DNA from 3 places in the Agathobacter sp. genome. Region 1 is predicted to be linked to each of the others. Evidence: predicted binding sites of a transcription regulator. Region 1 holds the regulator's gene; each other region holds the start of a gene.

Evidence for each region. The regulator Rex, encoded in region 1, represses fermentation and respiration genes when NADH is low (regulators of the CRP and FNR family bind a similar motif). The targets are predictions, from matches to a motif close to ATTGTTAANTANTTAACAAT.
Region 2: ACW6PM_RS08775 (4Fe-4S dicluster domain-containing protein) is a predicted target of Rex. The motif match lies at 2,464-2,483, and genes of this name have one in related genera.
Region 3: ACW6PM_RS07400 (acetyl-CoA C-acetyltransferase) is a predicted target of Rex. The motif match lies at 1,595-1,614, and genes of this name have one in related genera.

What each region holds. Positions count from the first base shown of each region.
Region 1 is NZ_CDRTEH010000002.1:49,686-54,480, reverse strand. It holds gene ACW6PM_RS02395 (NAD(P)H-hydrate dehydratase) at 1-1,444, opposite strand, end outside; gene ACW6PM_RS02390 (hypothetical protein) at 1,447-2,088, opposite strand; gene ACW6PM_RS02385 (redox-sensing transcriptional repressor Rex) at 2,101-2,739, opposite strand; gene ACW6PM_RS02380 (NADP-dependent isocitrate dehydrogenase) at 2,911-4,119, opposite strand; gene ACW6PM_RS02375 (GntR family transcriptional regulator) at 4,133-4,792, opposite strand.
Region 2 is NZ_CDRTEH010000009.1:21,193-25,987, reverse strand. It holds gene ACW6PM_RS08790 (ABC transporter ATP-binding protein) at 1-189, shown strand, start outside; gene ACW6PM_RS08785 (bacteriohemerythrin) at 536-946, opposite strand; gene ACW6PM_RS08780 (HD-GYP domain-containing protein) at 1,053-2,273, opposite strand; gene ACW6PM_RS08775 (4Fe-4S dicluster domain-containing protein) at 2,644-4,167, shown strand; partial or broken gene yaaA (peroxide stress protein YaaA) at 4,329-4,795, opposite strand, start outside.
Region 3 is NZ_CDRTEH010000006.1:26,600-31,394, forward strand. It holds gene ACW6PM_RS07395 (3-hydroxyacyl-CoA dehydrogenase family protein) at 1-161, opposite strand, end outside; gene ACW6PM_RS07400 (acetyl-CoA C-acetyltransferase) at 318-1,502, opposite strand; gene carB (carbamoyl-phosphate synthase large subunit) at 1,827-4,795, opposite strand, start outside.

The DNA.
Region 1 (4,795 bases):
TTGCTATCATACCATAAGAGCCAGTATTGTCAAATGCCATATTACCGGCAAGTCCATGAATAAATGCGCCGTATGCCGCAGCCTTTTTCGTATCATGCCACTGCACCAGAAGTCCTCCCACGATACCGCTTAGCACATCTCCGCTTCCGGCTGTTGCCATACCACAGTTGCCTGACAGATTGATAAACGCATCACCATCTGCCGCCGCTATAATTGTGCGAAAATCCTTAAGCACGCAAACCACCTTGTACAAGCTCGCAAACTCTCCTGCCACACCGATGATATCCTCCTGAATATAAGGAATACCATACCCGGTAAGTCTGGACATCTCACCCAGGTGCGGAGTCACGATGACAGGCATTTTATGTTCCTTAAGCAGTGCCATGTTTTCTGATATGATATTAAGCGCATCCGCATCGATTACAAGAGGTATCTCTGCTGTTTTAAGCACTGTTTCCACAAGCATTTTGGCATCATCAGACTTTGAAAGCCCCGGGCCTATCACCACCGCATCTGCCCATTTAAGCTCCGCCTCCAGAACATCAGCTGATGTGACATCAGTACAAAGCAGTGCTTCCGGCAAAGCACATTGGATTATTGAGCGGTTGCACTCAGGCGTCATGATTTTCACCAGTCCTGCACCGCTTTTGTATGCAGCCCTTGCGGAAAGTACTGCGGCACCCGCCATATTGCGGCTTCCGGCTATAATTAACAATTTTCCGAAAGTTCCCTTGTTGGAGTGTGCCGGTCTGTTATCAAGCTTCTTTAAGTCAGACTCATCAAGAGCCCTTACGGATGGCGGATTGCCACAAAAGCTGTGGTCATCTATACCTATAGGCACCATCTTGACCCTGCCGCAATAATCACAGCCCGGCCACAGTAGAAGACCTGTCTTCTTATAAGAAAAGGTATATGTGATATCTGCTTTAAAAACACTTCCCATCACATGTCCTTTATCTGAATCCACTCCCGATGGCACATCAACTGCCACCCTGTAAGCATTTGCCCTGTTAACGGCTGAAATCACATCTGCTAGGGAGCCCTCTATGGCTCGCTTAAGCCCTGTGCCAAACAGTGAATCTATTATTACGTCACTTTTTAATATATTCTCGATATCATTGGCCACCGGAAAGCCATACCTTGCGTATATATTTTTCTGCAGCTCAAAGAGCTCGCTTCCTGCCGCATCTGTGCCAAACGCATAGTACACCATGCATCTGTATCCGGCCTGATTTAGAAGCCTTGCTATCGCGATACCGTCCCCAGCATTATTGCCTCTGCCGCATATCACGGCAAACTCCTTTGATTTATCAAAACATGCAACAAGCTCCCGGACAACACCGGCCGCAGCCTGCTCCATCAGCACCACCGAAGGAACCAAAAAGGTCTGTGATGTTGTATCGTCCAGAAGCTTCATTTCATTACCTGTAACAATATATTCCAATATCAATTCCCCTTATTCTCATTGTTTGCATTATCAGCCTTTGCATTAGTAGCATTGAAAACCATAGGATCATCATATTCAATATCAAAAAGATTTAAAACCTCTGCACCAAAAATATCATGAAGGTACGAATAAATTTCCCTGTTGTTGATATCTCTGTTCTGTTTCCTTATTACATTCTTTTTGAGCTCAACTCTTATATTTGCAATCCAGTCGTCAATTTCCTTTGATTCCAGTTTGTTTTTCTCAATTTTTTCACTGAAATAATCCATCGACAAAAGCATCAGTCTGTCATTTACGGTCTTTATATTCTTTTGGATTTCAATAAGCTCTCCCTCGATATTGTCGGCCTTCTCATTAATTTCATCTATAAGCTGCTTATCCTTATCACGCTTTTCATCTCCGTCATCTCCCATATTAGCAACAATATTAGACATAATTTTTGACTTAAGCTTTTTCAAATTCTTAAGCTCATTGTTGTACTTGCCCTGCAGCTTCAACAGCTCATCCAGCTCTTTTTCCGTGGCTGATATTTCATCAGTCTTACCATGAATGGCAAAAAGTCTGTGCCACTTCTGGTCTAAAACAAGTAAAGGCACTTTTTTCCCTTTTAACGCAGCCTCAAAATCTTTTTTATCATCCATAAGACTCACCCTCTATTTATTTTTGGAATTTTTTACAATATTATAGCTGAGCTGCATAAGGCTGTCAGACAGATGTACACTCTCCACAACCACATCCTTGTCAGGAATCTCAAGGTCCACATGAGCAAAATTCCATATTGCCTTTATGCCAAGTTCCACAAGCTTTGACGCAATGGAGTCAGCCTTTGACTTTGGCATGGTGAGTGCTGCTATATCCACCTTGTGTGTCCTGCAATACTCGCCAAGCTCGCTTAGCATAAGAATCGGAATACCACGCACACTCTTTCCTGAAAGCTCAGGATTCACATCAAATAGAGCTGTAATCACAAAGCCAAGCTTTTCAAACTTTACATAATTGGCGAGCGCCTGTCCCAGATTACCTGCACCGATAATAATTATTCTATGCTCAGTGTCAAGTCCCATTATCTTTCCAATTTCCTCGTAGAGGAACTGAACATTGTATCCATATCCCTGCTGTCCAAAGCCTCCGAAATTGTTGAGATCCTGTCTGATTTGTGAAGCTGTCACCTTCATTCTGTGGCTCAGATCGTTTGATGAAATACGCTCCACTCCCTCATCCAAAAGCTCTCCGAGATATCTATAGTATCGTGGCAGTCGTCTTATAACCGCCTGTGATATTTCTTTACTCAAGTCTTATTCCTCCAATCATCGGGATGTCATTTCTCTTTTAAAGACAAAAACCCAAGATTAATTATAATTTTTTGAAGGTCATCTGTCAATGTGTTAAGAATTTAACATTCAAAAAATTTATAATTATCCCCGGGTTATATCATATTCCAAGGCTAAAAGCCAAAATTCAGATTAAATTGTCTTCTCAAGCTCTTCCCTGATTGCCTTGATAAAGCCTTCGCTGTTTAAAACAGTAGGATTCTCAATTGTTGTGATGAGTGCGAGATCCTTTGTCATCTTTCCGCTCTCAATAGTCTTTATGCAGGCTGCCTCGAGCTTGTCTGCAAACTCTGAAAGTGCAGGAAGCTTGTCAAGCTCTCCTCTCTTTCTGAGTGCTCCTGTCCATGCAAATATAGTAGCTACAGAGTTTGTTGATGTCTCCTCACCCTTTAAATGCTTGTAATAGTGTCTCTGGACTGTTCCATGTGCTGCCTCATACTCATAGTATCCGTGAGGTGATACAAGCACTGATGTCATCATGGCAAGTGAGCCGAATGCAGATGAGATCATATCACTCATTACATCTCCGTCGTAGTTCTTGCATGCCCAGATAAATCCACCCTCAGATTTCATTACTCTGGCAACGGCATCATCGATAAGTGTATAGAAATATGTAATTCCTGCCTTCTCAAAAGCATCCTTGTACTGTGCATCAAAGATTTCCTGGAAGATATCCTTGAAGGTGTGGTCATACTTCTTTGAGATGGTATCCTTTGTGGCAAACCATAAATCCTGCTTTGTATCAAGCGCATACTTAAAGCAGCTATGTGCAAAGCTCTCAATTGAATCGTCTAAGTTGTGCTGTCCCTGAATAACTCCTGCACCCTTAAACTCATGGATTAATTCTCTTGTCTCGGTTCCGTCTTCTGCTGTAAATACAAGCTCTGCCTTTCCCGGACCTGCTACCTTCATCTCTGATGCCTTGTATACATCACCGTATGCATGACGAGCGATTGTGATTTGTTTAACCCATGTCTTTACGTTTGGCTCTATGCCCTTTACAACGATTGGAGCCCTGAATACTGTTCCGTCAAGCATAGCTCTTATTGTGCCGTTAGGGCTCTTCCACATCTCCTTTAAATTGTACTCTGTCATTCTGGCTGCGTTTGGTGTGATTGTCGCACATTTTACTGCTACACCGTATTTCATGGTTGCCTTTGCTGATTCAACGGTCACCTGATCATCTGTACGATTTCGCTCCTCTAAGCCCAGATCATAATACTCTGTCTTTAAATCGATAAAAGGTGTTAAAAGCTCATCCTTTATCATCTGCCAGAGGATTCTGGTCATCTCGTCTCCGTCCATCTCTACAAGGGGTGTTGTCATCGTAATCTTGCTCATTCTTAAATCTCCTTTACTTAATAAGGTTCTCCCAACCAAGGTGTTCCATATTTTCCTTTGAATTGTTTATATGCTCTCTGGCGCATTTTTCTGCCAGCAGTGCGTCATGATTCTTAATTGCCTCGCATATCTGTTTATGCTCGTGAGTGGAGTTTTTAGCTCTCTTTGTCTCGCCGAGTGTCACCTTTCTCACTCTGCCGACATACTCATGATAGTCCTTTAATACTCTCATAAGCTCCTTGCTTCCACCGGCCTCATACAATAGCTCATGAAACCTATTGTCCAGCTCAAGAAGCTGCTTTGCATTGCCCTTTTTCTCGTGAAACTCCGTGAGATAAATATTCTCCTCCATGGCCGCCATGAGCTCATCCGATATCCTCGTTGCAGCCCATCTGGCACAAAGTCCCTCAAGCAGAGCCCTTATCTCATATATATCCCTGATATCATCCGTGGAAACACCCTCCACGAATGCGCCCTTATTTGGGATAATAGATACAAGTCCTTCAAGCTCAAGCTGGCGCAGTGCCTCCCTCACGGGAGTCCTGCTCACCCCAAGCTCATCACCGATATTCTTTTCCTTAAGCTCATCGCCCTTTGCAAATGTTCCTGCAAGTATACCATCCCTGATATGATTGTATACTCTGGCACTCAGGCTGTAATTATCATGTGACATGTA
Region 2 (4,795 bases), on a different contig from region 1:
CAGGACGGCATGGATAAGCTCATGCATGGCCGTACTACATTTGTTATTGCACACAGGCTTTCTACTGTCAGAAACAGCGACTGCATTATGGTTTTGGAGCAGGGACGCATTATTGAAAGGGGAAGTCATGATGAGCTGATTGCAAAGAAGGGAAAGTATTATCAGCTTTATACCGGAAAGACTGCTTAATTCAGTGTCATGGCATGACTACGAAAACCGGGAGACCGGGAATGCAGTAAGGGGCACACCCTCATGTGCGCTAACGCTTTGCTGTTAAGATTCTGTACGAATTATGCTTTATAGTGTTTCTATGCTTGACGAAACCGGCTTTTATGCGCCGTCCATGGCGCATAACACCTTGCCCAGCCATCCATGGCTGGGCATTTCTGTGTTTCATGTGCATAATTCTACAGTATCTAACCAGCTTCGCTAGTCGCTTACATGAGGGTGTGCCCCCCTGCCGCATTCCCGGTCTCCCGGTTTTCTTACGCTGTGACTGAATTTTCACCTGGCCAGTTTTTAGTAATTCAAAAGATTACATTTTTGATACAAATTCTGCAATTTGACCATCAACATATAGGATGTGATTAACTAACCACTCTGTGAGATACTTTAAAATACCCATAATCTGTTCATCCTGATCTTTTATTTCATCATTGTGATGTTCAATAAATTCATCAAGTTTGTGTATAAATTCCTGATGCTGAATTTTTTGAGTAAATAATTTTTTATAATTGATAGACTCCATATACTGCTCTTCATCAGTAAAATGTTTCGCTGTATAATCACGAAGGTCTTCCAGTATCATATCAATTCTATCATATTTATCAGGTGTATTCTCGTCATGAAGCAGTTCATATGCCTCATCTGCATATTTAAACAACTGCTTATGCTCTTCGTCTATCATATCTATGCCGATATAATATTCTGGTTTCATTTCATACATATATTCATCCTTCTTTCATTATTATTTTGCTTTGAAAATCCATGCCCTTCCAGTATATAACTGAAAATGCTATTGTCTGAAACATCTCCTGTTTTCATATATGGCATCAGGTTTTTCCAAAACATTCTCTAATCGTTTTTGAAATATCTGAATCAATAAAATCTTTACTTGCCATGTCATCAAGGATATCACATGTTTTTTCATGGGATAATCCTTTTTTATAAGGTCTATCTTCCGTAAGAGCCTGATAAATATCAACACATGCCATCATACGTTCCGGCTCATTTAATTCATCAGCGGTTTTTCCAAAAGGATACCCTTTTCCATTTAATTTTTCATGATGGAAAGCTGCCCAGTCTCGTATTTCTTCAAAATCATTAACCTCTGATAATATAAGATATGTATAACCGGCATGATTTTTCATTTTAGAAAATTCATCATCCGTAAGCTTATCCGGTTTTTCCAGAATTTCATTGCCTACCGCCATTTTTCCTATATCATGCAGTGCACCTGCTAAATACATTTTCTGTACAGTGATTGAATCATATCCCATATATTTTGCAAGCTGGGAGGCTTTTTCAGCTACTCCTATAGAATGCCTGCTTGTAAAAGAGGATTTATAATCTACAATCTTTGCAAAGAAATCCGCAACATCTTTACACATTTCCCAATCAAAAAACAGCTTTTCTCTTGGGATAGCTTCCCATAGCTTCGTTTCAAAAGAATCATCGCTTAAACACATAAAGGATTCTTTTGTGAATACATGATAAAAAGCATTAACACATTCCGAATCAAATAGACTATCCTTATTTTTGGAAAGATATTGACATATAAAATCCCAGCTATTATCATCAAAATCAATACTATTTCTTATAATATCAATGATATCCGCAAGGTGAATAATCCTTGCGAACAATGGAATTTCATTCCACTTTTTTTGAAAAGGGCCGGTTCCATCGGCATGTTCATGATGATACAAAATCACATTTGAAACATCTGTTTTAAAAGGAAGTTTAGTAACATTCTTTTCACCATATATACAATGGAGATTTGTTTTTTCCTCGGATAAATCTTTTTTAAGGTCAATAACAGAATCCTTTTTAAGCTCCTCAGAAATATATTGTGTCAGAGCATTGTCATGCAGTAAAGCACACATGGCTAAATCTTGTAACGCATCACCTTGAATTGCCCAATATTCAGCCATGCATACGCTTATATAAGCCACTCTTTTTCCATGTTTGTTTGTGATATTTACCAGCTCTGCTTCTATGCAGTCCAAAGCATAGGAACAGGCTCCTATAAGTCCAACAATATCTATACTTAGCATTTCCATAATCCATGCAGATTGCAATATGCATATATTGCTTTCCTATCCATATTTTCCTCCCTTTAGCTTCTCCATGTATTTGAATGGTATTCTCCAAATAGCCATTAATTCATATTATTTAGGATTAATTGACTATAAATATTATATAGTATTATAGTACTTTAGTCAATACAAAACAGTAATAATTCCTATTTTTAATAATTTAATATTATCCTTTATGTTCTAAGAACCGCCAAAAAATCAGTTTTAAAATTCATTAATTATCTAGTATTTATGTATCATAAAAAGTACAGCCGATTTATTGAGACTGCTTATTTTATCTGATACAATAAGGAAAATTGAGATTTTATTTTATAAGGAGGAATCAATAATGAGAGGTGTCGAAACCCGAATTCAGGAAATCAGACATAAAATCTTTACAGAGGTTGCACGTATGGCTTATCATACAGAATGGCCTGTTAAAGAACGTATGGAAGCTCTTCCATATAAGATTATTCCCGGTGAAAAAGGGAATTTCAGAAACGATGTATTTTTGGAGCGTGCTATAGTTGGAGAGAGACTTCGTCTGGCAATGGGACTGCCTAACCGCAGTGCGGCAGAGCATTCACCTATATCAGATGGCATCGAGGCTGCCGATAAAGATGAAACCTACTATACGCCGCCTCTTATCAATGTTATAAAATTTGCCTGTAATGCATGTCCGGAAAAAAGAGTACATGTGACAGACGGCTGTCAGGGATGTCTGGCTCATCCATGCATGGAGGTATGTCCAAAAGATGCTATATCTTTGGACCGCACAACCGGAAAATCTGTAATTGACCAGGAAAAATGCATCAAGTGCGGACGCTGTGCAAGCGTATGTTCATATAATGCAATTATTGTTCAGGAACGTCCATGTGCAAAGGCCTGTGGCATGGATGCCATTTCTTCTGACGAAAACGGCAAAGCAAATATCGATTATGATAAGTGTGTTTCGTGCGGACAATGCCTTGTCAACTGTCCTTTTGGTGCGATTGCTGATAAATCCCAGATTTTCCAGACTATCAGAGCAATACAGTCCGGTGAAAAGGTATATGCTGCAGTTGCTCCTGCATTTGTTGGACAGTTTGGTCCAAAGGTTACTCCCGGAAAGCTACGTGCTGCCATGAAAGCTCTTGGTTTTGCAGATGTATTTGAAGTAGCTATAGGAGCAGACCTATGTGCCAAGCAGGAGGCCGAGGACTTCCTAAAAGAAGTACCGGATGAGCTTCCTTTCATGGCAACCTCATGCTGTCCGGCATGGTCAGTCATGGCTAAAAAGCTCTTCCCTGAGCATGCAAAATGTATCTCAATGGCACTTACACCTATGACACTCACTGCACGTCTTATAAAGCAGCATAATCCAGATGCACGCGTGGTATTTATCGGACCATGTGCTGCCAAAAAGCTCGAGGCTATGCGACGCAGTGTACGAAGCGAAGTGGACTTTGTACTCACCTTTGAAGAGATGACCGGTATTTTTTCCGCAAAGCATGTGGACCTTGAAAATATCGAGGAAGACCCTGCAGGTGTCAGCGATGCTTCAACAGACGGAAGAAACTTCGCAGTCGCAGGAGGTGTGGCACAGGCTGTTGTTAATGTCATAAAGCGTGATCATCCGGATCATGAAGTAAAGGTAGCAAATGCAGAAGGTTTAAAAGAATGCCGTCAGCTTCTTAAACTTGCAACTTTAGGCAAGTATCCCGGATATCTTCTTGAGGGTATGGCATGTCCCGGAGGCTGTGTTGCCGGTGCTGGAACCATGCAGGCAATTAAGAAATCACAGACTTCTGTCGGATTGTATGCAAAACAGTCTACTCATAAAACATCAAGCGAAACTGAGTATATCAAGGAACTTGACAAGCTTGTAGATTAATATCAATAAAAAAGAGGATATATGGATATGTATAAATCCATATGTCCTCTTTTTATTACCGGTTATCATATAATATTAAATTAGTAATAGTTATTATTTTTGATTAATAATAATAACTATTATTGTTATTAAAATTATATTCTCTTGATAACTTAAAATAATTATGTTTTTTTGCGTTCAAAAATATATTTACTATCTGATGATAAATCAGACCTGAATATATAACCAAGCCTATTAAACTTTTTTATATCATCAGGATTTTCAATATCATTTTCCGCCATGAATCGAACCATCTCACCGCGAGCCATCTTAGCATAAGTTCCTTTTGTTACCAGTTTATTGCCTGCTTGCTCGCAGAATGAAATTGTAATATATTTATCCTGCGGTGTAAGATACTTTTCTATGCACTTAGAATACTCCTTTGATGCAAGATTAATTATAATTCTGCTTTTATCAATTATTGAACGATACAAAATATCATGCCAGTACTCATACAGATTTTTTGCATCTTCTATTTCGACCTTTGCCTGCATTTACAAGCGGTATGGTGTTACTCCATCCATGGGTTTTAAAACACCATAAAAAGCGGATAGTATTCTCAAGTGATTTTGTACATACTCAAACTGGC
Region 3 (4,795 bases), on a different contig from region 1:
TTTGCTACAAGTCTTGCATATCCTTTTGCAATCTTGTCTTTTCCGCCTTCAGCCCACTCCTGCTTGATATCGCAGAGTGCTACCTCGTATCCGTCTACCTGTGCGAATGCTTTTGCGATTCCCTGGCCCATTGTACCAGCACCGATAACTCCAACCTTCATTTTAATTCCTCCTAAAAATATATTATGGCACAAAGGCTTTAAGTGCTAAGCCTCTGCAGCATAACTTAATCATATATATAAACTGATGTGAATAAACTAATTCACACTACAAGGGGATGCGCCTGCATCCCCTCATATATCTATTGGCAAAGAAAATTAGTACTTCTCAACGATAGTAGAACATCCCATTCCACCACCGATACAAAGTGTTGCAAGACCTCTGTTAGATCCTCTCTTCTGCATCTCATGTAATAATGTAACAAGGATACGGCAGCCTGAAGCTCCAACCGGATGTCCGAGTGCGATAGCACCACCGTTAACATTTACCTTGCTCATATCGAAACCAAGATCTCTTGCTACAGCGATTGACTGTGCAGCAAATGCCTCGTTTGCCTCGATAAGATCGAAATCATCAATTGTAAGACCGGTCTTTGCAAGAACCTTCTTTGTAGAAGCTACAGGTCCAACACCCATGATCTCAGGCTCAACTCCGCCAAGTGCTCCTGCTACCCATGTAGCTAATGGCTTAACGCCGAGCTCCTTAGCCTTCTCTTCGCTCATTACAACTACTGCAGCAGCACCATCATTGATTCCTGATGCGTTACCTGCTGTAACAAGTCCGCCCTCTTTACCAGAGCAGCAACGAAGCTTAGAAAGAGACTCTGCTGTTGTTCCGGCACGAGGTCCCTCGTCCTTTGTGAACTCAACGATTTCTTTCTTAACCTTAACAGGTACAGGAACGATTTCATCATCGAACTTGCCTGCTGCGATAGCAGCCTCACACTTCTGCTGTGAGTTTGCTGAGAACTCATCAAGCTCTTCACGAGTGATGCCGTATTTGTCACATACATTCTCAGCTGTGATCATCATATGATAATGGTTGAATGCATCTGTAAGAGCATCGTTAACCATTGTATCGATGATTGTTGCATTGTTCATTCTGTATCCGAAACGTGCCTTTGTCATAGCGTAAGGAGCCATTGACATGTTCTCCATACCACCGGCAACAACGATATCAGCCTCACCGGCCTTGATCATTGTAGCAGCGTCATTTACACACTTAAGACCTGATCCACAAACAACGTTGATTGTGATAGCCGGAACCTCGATTGGAAGTCCTGCCTTGATAGAAGCCTGACGAGCTACGTTCTGTCCCTGAGCTGCCTGGATAACACAACCCATCTTAACCTCGTCAACCATCTCAGGAGCAACACCTGCACGGTTTAAAGCCTCCTTGATTACGATTGCACCTAAATCTGCGGCTGGAGTATTGCTTAATGCTCCGCCCATTTTGCCGATTGCTGTACGGCAAGCACTTGCGATTACAACTTTCTTTGCCATTATATTATCTCCTTTAAATTGTATTGCACATCCGTGCTGTTAATTTTTTAACAAAGTCATTATACTACAAATTTATGTAAAAATCAATTGCTTTTGTTAATAATTTGTCAAAATTCTATTAAACTTTGCATATTTTTCACGCGTGTTACTTATACTATTCCGTCAGATTAACAAAAGACGATGCTATTATAACTTATTGCTCACATGCCGCACGAAACCTAATCTTTTCATCAATATTTTTTCATATCTGCAATTTCTATAAAAAATCCCCGGGCAGCACATCCGATATGCTGTCCGGGGAATAAAATATATATCTATATACTTTTAAAGATTCTTAACGGTTGCAATGTCAACCGGTGTCTTCTTGTCAGAAGCTGTCTCTAATGCATGTGCAAGTGCATTGGCTGTATCCATCGCTGTGATACAATAAACACCTGTCTCGATAGCATTTCTTCTGATAAGGAAGCCGTCTCTTGTCTTATCTCCGTTACCCTGTGTAGGTGTATCGATAACAAGGTCTATCTTGTGTCCAAGGATAAGATCCATGACGTTTGGAGACTCCTGTGATATCTTGTTTACGCGAAGAGCATTTACTCCGTGCTCCTGTAAGTACTTTGCAGTGCTTCTTGTGGCGTAAATCTTGTAGCCAAGCTTCTCAAAACGCTTTGCAATGCCTACTGCCTCAGGCTTGTCGGCATCCTTTACAGTCATAATCATCTGCTTATACTTAGGAAGCTCGACTCCCGCACCCTCAAATGCCTTGTAAAGCGCACCGTTGAAGGTCTTGTCTATTCCAAGACACTCTCCTGTTGACTTCATCTCAGGTCCGAGTGAAATCTCAGCGCCACGCAGCTTCTCGAATGAGAATACCGGCATCTTGATTGCAATGTAATCGGCTGTAGGAGCAAGTCCAGGTGTGTAGCCCATGCCCTTTATAGTCTCGCCCATGATGATTCTTGCTGCGAGGTCTACAATCGGAATACCTGTAACCTTGCTGATGTATGGCACTGTTCTTGAAGAACGTGGGTTTACCTCGATTACGTAGATATTGTCATCCATATCGATAAACTGGATATTAATCATACCTACAACATGCAGTGCCTGTGCAAGTCTCTTTGTATAGTCAACCAGAGTCTCTTTTGCTTTCTCTGAGATGGTATGTGCAGGATAAACTGAGATAGAGTCTCCTGAGTGTACTCCTGTACGCTCGATGTGCTCCATGATACCAGGAATCAGGATGTCTGTTCCGTCACAGATTGCATCGACCTCAATTTCCTTACCCATAAGGTACTTATCTACAAGAATTGGATGATCCTGTGTGATTGTATTGATGATGCCGATAAACTCTTCGATTTCATCATCATTCCATGCAATCTTCATACCCTGTCCACCAAGCACGTATGAAGGACGGACAAGTACAGGGTAGCCAATCTCGTTTGCTACCTTCTTTGCCTCCTCGGCTGTAAATACTGTACCACCTGCGGCTCTCGGGATACCTGTCTTCTGAAGGATCTCGTCGAAGAGCTCTCTATCCTCGGCTGCGTCTACATCCTCAGCCTTTGTTCCAAGTATCTTGACACCCATCTTCATAAGTGCCTCTGTGAGCTTGATGGCTGTCTGTCCACCGAACTGTACCACAGCTCCGTCAGGCTTTTCAATATTTACGATGCTCTCAACATCCTCTGCTGTGAGTGGCTCAAAATAGAGCTTGTCAGCAATATCAAAGTCAGTTGAAACTGTCTCAGGGTTGTTGTTTACGATGATTGTCTCCCAGCCTTCCTTGGCAAATGCCCATGTACAGTGAACTGAGCAGTAATCGAACTCAACACCCTGTCCGATACGGATAGGACCTGAACCAAGTACAAGCACCTTTTTCTGTGGATGTGTCTCTGCCGCCTCATTCTCGCTGCCGAATACTGAGTAGTAGTAAGGTGTCTCTGCCGCAAACTCAGCCGCACAGGTATCAACCATCTTGTAGGCTGCCACGATGCCGTTGTCGTAACGCATCTTCTTGATATCAGCCTCATCAATATCTGTGAGCTGTGAGATAACGTTGTCAGGGAACTCGATACGCTTTGCCTCTTTTAACAGTTCAACTGTAAGCTCCTCTGTCTTTAAACGATTCTCCATCTCAACAAGGATTGCGATTTTATCGATAAACCAGAGATCTATCTTTGTAATCTCGTGGATATGCTCGTATTTAACTCCACGGCGGAGTGCCTCTGCGATAACCCAGATACGTCTGTCATCAACAACTGCAAGCTGTTTCTCAAGCTCATCATCTGTAAGACCTGTAAAGTCATATGACATAAGTGAGTCAACATGCTGCTCGAGAGATCTGATAGCCTTCATAAGGGCACCCTCGAAGTTGTTGCAGATACTCATTACCTCTCCGGTAGCCTTCATCTGAGTGGTAAGTGTACGCTTTGCTGTGAGGAACTTGTCAAACGGAAGTCTTGGAATCTTGACTACACAGTAATCAAGCATTGGCTCAAAGCTTGCGTAGGTCTTCTGTGTGATAGCATTCTTAATCTCATCGAGGTGATAGCCGAGCGCAATCTTGGCTGTAACCTTGGCGATAGGATATCCTGTGGCCTTTGATGCGAGTGCTGACGAACGTGAAACTCGTGGGTTTACCTCGATAACACAGTACTCGAATGAGTCAGGATTGAGGGCGTACTGTACGTTACAGCCTCCTGTAATCTGAAGCTCATTGATGATATTGAGCGCTGATGTACGAAGCATCTGGTACTCCTTATCTCCGAGTGTCTGTGAAGGTGCAACTACGATTGAATCTCCTGTATGCACACCGACAGGGTCGATATTTTCCATATTACATACTGTGATGCAGTTGCCGTTGGCATCACGCATTACCTCGTACTCGATCTCCTTCCAGCCTGCGATACATCTCTCTACGAGAACCTCTCCGACACGTGACAGACGAAGTCCGTTTGAAAGTATGTCGATAAGCTCCTGCTCATCGTGAGCGATTCCACCGCCGGAGCCGCCGAGTGTGAATGCAGGACGAAGAACTACAGGGTAACCAATCTTGTTGGTAAATGCAATACCGTCCTCGATATTCTTTACAACCTGTGAAGCTGCGATCGGCTCACCGATTTTCTCCATGGTATCCTTGAAGGCCTGACGGTCCTCAGCCTTGAAGATTGTCTCTGCTGTTGTTCCGATAAGCTTAACTCCCTGCTCGTCAAGGAAGCCGCACTCAGCGAGCTCCATGCCGAGGTTGAGTCCTGCCTGTCCACCGAGTGTAGGAAGGATGCTGTCCGGCTTTTCTT